One region of the Variovorax sp. LjRoot84 genome, then DNA from elsewhere that is predicted to be linked to it. Evidence: riboswitches for the same ligand, from Rfam matches in the RefSeq annotation. Region 1 holds a riboswitch; each other region holds the start of a gene.

Region 1 (2,258 bases):
GCTGATCGTCTGCGGTTTCCACGAGGCGACGCTGGCGGCCTGGGCCGCCACCGCGATCGTGTTTCCGGGCAAGGCCGTGCCGCTGCAGTACACCACCACCAGCACGCGGCTGCACCAGCTGCTCGGCGTGGGCTGAAGAACAAAGCAACCATCCTGAACGAAGGCTGAACGCCGCATTCACGCGTTCGACACGAGACCGCCATACGATGCCGGGCATGCTCGCGTTGAACACCGCACTGTTCCAGGCCATTGGCGCTGGCCACACCCCGAATGCCGAAATCATGTGGCTCGCATCCATCGTGGCCGAGGGCGCGTCCTGGCTTTGCGTCGCCCTCATGGGCTGGGTCGCCTGGCGCCGGCCCTCGCAGCGGGTCTATGCGATGGTGACGCTGGTCGCCGCGGCCGCGGCGGCCATGCTGGCCCACGCGCTGGCGGACGCCATCGCGATGCCGCGCCCCTTCATGGTGGGCCTGAGCCCGGCGCACATCGACCATGGCGCGCGCGGCTCGCTGCCGAGTGCGCACGCCTCGGTGATGTTCACCATCGGGCTGCTGTTCTGCCTGCGGGCATCGCTTCGGAAGACCGGGCTGGCGGTCGTGGCGATCGCGGTCCTCACGGGCTGGGCGCGCATCTACGTGGGCGTGCATTTCCCGCTGGACATCGCTGCCGGCCTGCTGCTGGCCGGCGGGATCGCTGCCGCGTTCTGGACGCTTCAGCAGCTCGCGCGCCGCTTCGTCCTGCCGCTCATTCGCCACGACCACTCGGGCGCGAGGCAACTGTCGGCCGCCATCGACCACTGAGGCGCCGCCCGGTCCGCGGCGACTTCACGTCGCCGTGTCGCACTCGGCCGGCGCACGGCTCTACAATCCGAACTGCTTCGCCAGCCTGAAGCAACGCTAGGGGTGCCGGCTCGCAACGCCTGTTGCAGCTTGGCTGAGAGAGTCCCTTTGAACCTGACTGAGGTAATCCTCGCGCAGGGAAGCTGGTCCGGCGACCGCCACGTTTTCTCGCGTGCCGGTCTTGCCGCCGTGGCCTCGCCCACCTGCCAAACACTTTGCAATGGAGCAAATGGATGGCAACAACACCTGATTCCAACGAGGCGCTGACGCCACTCGGCGACGCCAACCGCGTCTTCCACTGGAACGACCACATGGCGCTGTGGTTCAGCCTCGGCGTCGGCCTGCTGGTGATGCAGGTCGGCGCCTACCTGGTGCCGGCGGTCGGCACGCGCGAGGCGGCGATCGCGATCGTGCTGGGGTCGTTGATCGGCGCCGGCCTGCTGGCCTGGACCGCCCGCCTCGGCTGCGAAAGCGGGCTGGCCAGCGCGGGCCTGATGCACGCCACCTACGGCAGCGCCTTCGCGCGCCTGCCGGTGGTGCTGAACATCGTGCAACTGATCGGCTGGACCACCTTCGAGATCGTGATCATGCGCGAGGGCACGCAGGCCATCGGCAAGCAGGCCTTCGGCTGGTCGCTGGAGGGCACGCTGGGCACCGTGCTGACCACGCTGCTGTGGGGCGCGGTGCTGCTCGCGCTGCTGGCCGGCTCGATGGTCAAGCTGGTGCGGCGCTTCGTGAGCCGCTTCGGGCTGCCGCTGGTGGTGCTCTCGCTGCTCTGGCTGAGCTGGCAATTCGCGACGCAGCTTCAGGCCAAAGGCCTGGAGGCCTTCTGGTCGCGCCCGGGCAACGGCAGCATGGGCATGTTCAGCGCGCTCGACCTGGTAATCGCGATGCCGGTTTCGTGGCTGCCGCTGGTGGCCGACTACGCGCGGCACGGCAGGCGCAGCGCGGGCGGGCTCGGCGGCGCTTTCGGCGGCACCTGGGTCGGCTACGCGCTCGCCAACATCTGGTGCTACGCGCTCGGCGTGATGGTGGTGAGCGTGGCGGAACCCGGCACCAACCTCGTGGCGGCGCTGCTGCTGGCGCAGGGCGGCCTGGTCGCGCTGGGCCTGATCCTGATCGACGAACTCGACAACGCGTATGGCGACGTCTATTCGGGCTCGGTCTCGGCCCACAGCCTGCAGCCGCGCTGGAGCGTGCGGCGCTGGGGCCTGTGCCTCGCGGTCGCGTGCATCGCCTTCGCACTGGTGCTGCCGATGCATTCGCTCGAGCCCTTCCTGCTGCTCCTGAGCTCGGTGTTCGTGCCGCTCTACGGCGTGATCCTCGGACGGCTGGGTACGGGCGGCGCAGCGGTCGCGGTGGGCGCGCGCAAGATCGACTGGGTCGCGGCGCTGATCTGGATCGCGGGTATCGCCATCT
Region 2 (2,258 bases), on a different contig from region 1:
TGGCAAGGTCGCAATGGACCAAGATACCGCGTTCGCCACGCGCGACTTCGCGGCTCGTGAGCGGGTCGACCAGGCGGGAGCGGATCCAGTGCGGCCCCGACTTCACCGACGGCACGGTAGCATTGCCCGCGTCGTAGAATTGCGTGCTCAGCTCGGTCATGCCGTACATGTTGATGCACTGCGATCGTTCGATGCCGAGCCGGGCGGACAGCTCCGCATAGAAGGCGTCGAGTGGCAGTTCGCGCGACTGTCCCTTGTAGCCACCCGTGTCCAGGACCCGGCTGCCCGCCGGCAGGCGGAAAGATTTTCCACGCTGCTTGAGCTCGTCGATCAGGTGCACGAAGCTGTAGCTGGCGCCGAGCAGGGCGTAGGGCAAGCCGTGGCGTTCAGCGTCCGCCAGCGCATCGCACAGGCCGGGACTGTCCAGTCCCTGCGGGCTCACGAAGTAACGACTCTCCTCGGTGCCGAATTCACTCAGAGCGAGCGCAAGGTAGTGGGCCAGCGAGGAATTGGGCAGCACGGTTTCGGTGGGGAACAGGATCCCCAAGCGCATCCGGCCGCTGCCGTGCATGAACCGACTCGAGAAGTTGCGGATCATCGACCGGTCGTAGACCGCCAGCGTCGGATGATGATGACGGCCCTTCACCTCGCTGCGGGTCGTGCCGCTGGTCATGAAGACGCGGTCCGTTGCGGCCGGCGGCTCGCACCGTAGGTCCAGCTCCTTGAAGGCGTCGATCGGCACTGCCGGGATGTCGCTCCAGCGCTTCACATTGCGCAGGGTCGCGCCGCGCCGCTGGCAGAAGCGTCGGTACGCCTGATTGTTGCCGTACTGATGGGCGAACAGGCGTAACGCCAGCCGATCGAAGTCGTCGTCGGTGCACCCGTCCTGCTCGATGAAGGCGAGGACGTCAGCGACAATTTCGCCGGTTGCACTCGTGGCCCCGGCGGTGTTGTGTCCTGGATGGTTTGACATTCAATTCAGCCGCTGGAGCCGCATCGCTTCGGGCGCGTGCCCATGGTTCAACGGTCCGCCGGAGCTGGCGATAGACAGCACGCGCGGGTACCGGAAAGCATGGGACACAACACCCGCCGTGTGCGTGGGCCGCTCTGCAGAGGTGTTGTTCATGAGGACTCCTTCGTGACCGTCGAACGGATGCTCCGAAGGGCCACCTTGACCTAGGCAGGATTCGCCGATGGGTCAAGGTGAAAGCTCTTCTTCCGCCGGCATTAACCGGTTCAAGTTCGCGGGTTTGAATCTCAGCACTGTCGCGTGCACCCCGGAGCGCGATTGATTTTACATGTGCCCCACGCGTGCCGCTGCACGTGTCCATTGGGCGGCGCGCCGCCAGCCGCTCGCCCAGCTGCCGCACGAAGGCCGGCGTCGCACGGAACTGGCTCCTAGCTCTTCTTCCCGCCAAGCAGCAGAAGCGCGATCTCGGGGCCGTGCAACAGGGCGAGCTGCGCCGCAAGGCCACTGCCACGCTCGCCGAGGCGACCTGGCGCTGCAACATCTTGCGCGAGCGCGACAGCTGCCTGGTGCAGCAAAGCGCGCCTGCGCACGACGAGGCGACGCTCGGCGTGACGGACGCGAAGATCGTGCGCGCCGCCGAAGGCATCGCACTCGGGCCGGAGGCCAAACAGGCCGCTGTCGCGCTTGCTCTGGTCTACCCCGTCACGGCGCGGGGGGTGATCGGGGCAGGTACTCGGCCGCGTGCTCTTGCAGACCCACCAGCCAGTAGCGCGCGTCCGTTGCATCGCCGTGATAGGCGGCAGGCAGCCATGCACCCCATCTGCCGTACTCGGCTTGAAGTTCATCAAGCGGCGGACATGTCACGTCACCGGCTCGCTCCTCGAGCGCTCGTGCCAGCACCGGCCGCCAAGTGGTGGGCAACTCGATGGTGGGCAGATAGGTCGCCGCCATCCTTGCGGCTGTGCGCGGCAGGTGCTCAGCCTCGGCGCGAAGCACACGCAGTACGGCGAACTCGTGCAGGGTTGGGGGTCTGGGCGAACTCATGGGCGTTATCCGGCAGGGTTGAGACACGAGCCCGGCCGACGATCAATGGAACTTCCGGACTGTACTCAAGGTAGAAGGTCCGCGCGTACGAACGCAGGCGAAATGGCGAACTACCCCGCATGCTTTTCACCAGAGTGGCTGTCGGCATCCAGACCCAGCCCGCTACAGCCGGGTTGACATCGAGCACGAGGAAGAGTCCGACGCAGCGTCACAGGCGCTGAGCGGCGAGATGTGGCCACCGCCC
Region 3 (2,258 bases), 2.3 Mb from region 1:
TGTAGAGGAAGCTCTCCTGGTGGTGCGCGATGCACCACTTGGCCATGATCGAGCCGCCGCGCGAGACGATGCCGGTGCGGCGATCGGCCGTGAGATGGATGAAGGGCAGGCGCAGCCCGGCATGGATGGTGAAGTAGTCCACGCCCTGCTCGGCCTGCTCGATCAGCGTGTCGCGGTAGATCTCCCACGTGAGGTCTTCCGCCACGCCGCCGACCTTCTCGAGCGCCTGGTAGATCGGCACCGTGCCGATGGGCACCGGGCTGTTGCGCACGATCCAGTCGCGCGTGGTGTGGATGTTGCGGCCGGTGGACAGGTCCATCACGTTGTCGGCGCCCCAGCGGATCGCCCACACCAGTTTTTCCACCTCTTCCTCGATGCTGGAAGTGACGGCCGAGTTGCCGATGTTGGCGTTGATCTTGACCAGGAAGTTGCGCCCGATCGCCATCGGCTCGACTTCCGGATGGTTGATGTTGGCCGGGATGATGGCGCGGCCGCGCGCCACCTCGTCGCGCACGAACTCGGGCGTGATGATCTTCGGGATCCGCGCGCCCATCGGGTTGCCGGCCAGGCGCTTCTCGCGCGCCGCGTCGGCCAGGTACTCGGCCATCCATTCGCGCTTGCCGTTCTCGCGCAGCGCCACGTATTCCATCTCGGGCGTGACGATGCCGCGGCGCGCATAGTGCATCTGGCTCACGTTCATGCCGGACTTGGCACGCAGCGGCGTGCGCTGCAGCCCCGAGGCGGCGGCGCGCAGCTCGGCCAGGCGCTGCGCATCGCGGTCGGCATGGGTGGCGCCGTCGTCGAGCATCTGGTGGGTGCGGCCTTGATAGCTTTCGGTGTCGCCGCGCTCGGCGATCCAGGCGCCGCGCACGCCGGGCAGGCCCTGGCGCACGTCGATCTCGGCCGAAGGGTCCGAGTACGGGCCCGAGGTGTCGTAGAGCGACACCTGCTCGCCGTTGGTGAGCAGCACGTCGCGCACAGGCACGCGCAGGTCGGGCCGGCTGCCGGCGATGGCGCTCTTGGTCGAGGCAGGAAAGGGCTCGCGCGTCAGCGTGAGCAGCGAGGCGAACTTGTCAGGGGCATTCATGCGGGGCACTCCGGTTCGTTGGACGGGTGCTCCGCGATCGCTCCAGGATCGGCACGGCGGAAAAAAGAATGTCCGGGGCCGGGGAGTCGCAGCTCTTCTTACGCTGGTATGAACCAGATCAAGTTCGCGGGTTCGGCGTTTGGCCATCTCAGCACACATCTGCGTGCACCCCGGAGCGGGACCGATTCTAGGCCTCGTTCGCGGCAGGGATCAAGCGGGATGTGCGGCGATGTCCGGCGCGCCGGCCGGCAGTGCCTCTTCATCGACCTCGATCGCGGCGGCGGCGCTCCAGGCCGAGAGCCCGCCGGCGAGCACGCGCACGCGCGGCAAACCGGCCTTCATCAGCACGCGCGCGGCAGCGATGGCGGACTCGTCGTTGGGGCAGTCGCAGAACACGATGAGTTCGCGCCCGTCGGCAAAGGCAGCCAGCTCGACGGGGAGCTCGCGCAGCGCGATGCCGATGGCGCCCGGAATCGCGCGCGGATCCAGCGCGCGTCCCTCGGCGGAGCGCACGTCGATCAGCGTCGGGCGGGCACCGGCCGCGAAGGCTTCGCGCAGCGCGCCGGCCTCGATATGCTCGATGTCGTCGGCAGCGAGCGCGATGCGGCGCCGGCGATAGCGCCAGGCGACGAAAGCGACGAGCACCAGCGTGCCGACAGCCGCAGCCGTGAGGCCGACGCTGGACAGCACCGCCAGCACGTCCTGGATCGCCGCGTGGAAGATGCGGCCCAGCAGGAGGAAGCCCAGCGTCCAGATCAGCGCGGCCACGGTCTCGTAGGACAGGAAGCGCGTGTTCGACATGCCCAAGGCGCCCGCCATCGGCGGCGCGACCACCGACACGCCGGGCACGAACTTGGCCGCGATCAGCGACAGCCCGCCCCAGCGGCCGAGGATGGCCTCGCTGCGCCGTACGCAGGAGTCGGCCGACAGCGAGATGCGGCACAGGAGGCGCATCACGCGGTAGCCCCAGCGGCGCCCGGCCAGGAACCAGGCGCCGTCGCCGAGGATGTTGCCGACCAGGGCGGCCGCCAGCACGGCGGCGAATGACACCTGCCCGCCGACCGACAATCCGCCGGCGATGACGAGAAAGGGCGCGGCCGGCACCGGCGCGCCGAGGCGGGTCGCCAGCGTGGCGAAGAACACCACGGCGGCACCCTGGGCCGAGAGGAGC

Evidence for each region. Region 1 has a riboswitch for thiamine pyrophosphate ahead of ACSQ9I_RS15955 (purine-cytosine permease family protein). Riboswitches for the same ligand answer to the same signal wherever they lie in the genome.
Region 2: linked by a shared signal. The riboswitch ahead of ACSQ9I_RS36620 (long-chain fatty acid--CoA ligase) and the one ahead of ACSQ9I_RS15955 (purine-cytosine permease family protein) in region 1 are both predicted to bind thiamine pyrophosphate.
Region 3: linked by a shared signal. The riboswitch ahead of thiC (phosphomethylpyrimidine synthase ThiC) and the one ahead of ACSQ9I_RS15955 (purine-cytosine permease family protein) in region 1 are both predicted to bind thiamine pyrophosphate.

Annotation. Positions count from the first base shown of each region.
Region 1 is NZ_CAXUTE020000001.1:3,184,753-3,187,010, forward strand. Features, by position in the region: gene ACSQ9I_RS15945 (NAD(P)/FAD-dependent oxidoreductase) at 1-136, shown strand, start outside; gene ACSQ9I_RS15950 (phosphatase PAP2 family protein) at 216-800, shown strand; TPP riboswitch at 889-997, shown strand; gene ACSQ9I_RS15955 (purine-cytosine permease family protein) at 1,073-2,258, shown strand, end outside.
Region 2 is NZ_CAXUTE020000002.1:1,220,580-1,222,837, reverse strand. Features, by position in the region: gene ACSQ9I_RS36620 (long-chain fatty acid--CoA ligase) at 1-973, opposite strand, end outside; TPP riboswitch at 1,197-1,290, opposite strand; gene ACSQ9I_RS36615 (hypothetical protein) at 1,673-2,014, opposite strand; gene ACSQ9I_RS36610 (phytochelatin synthase family protein) at 2,177-2,258, opposite strand, start outside.
Region 3 is NZ_CAXUTE020000001.1:923,855-926,112, reverse strand. Features, by position in the region: gene thiC (phosphomethylpyrimidine synthase ThiC) at 1-1,087, opposite strand, end outside; TPP riboswitch at 1,166-1,270, opposite strand; gene ACSQ9I_RS04650 (rhodanese-like domain-containing protein) at 1,298-2,258, opposite strand, start outside.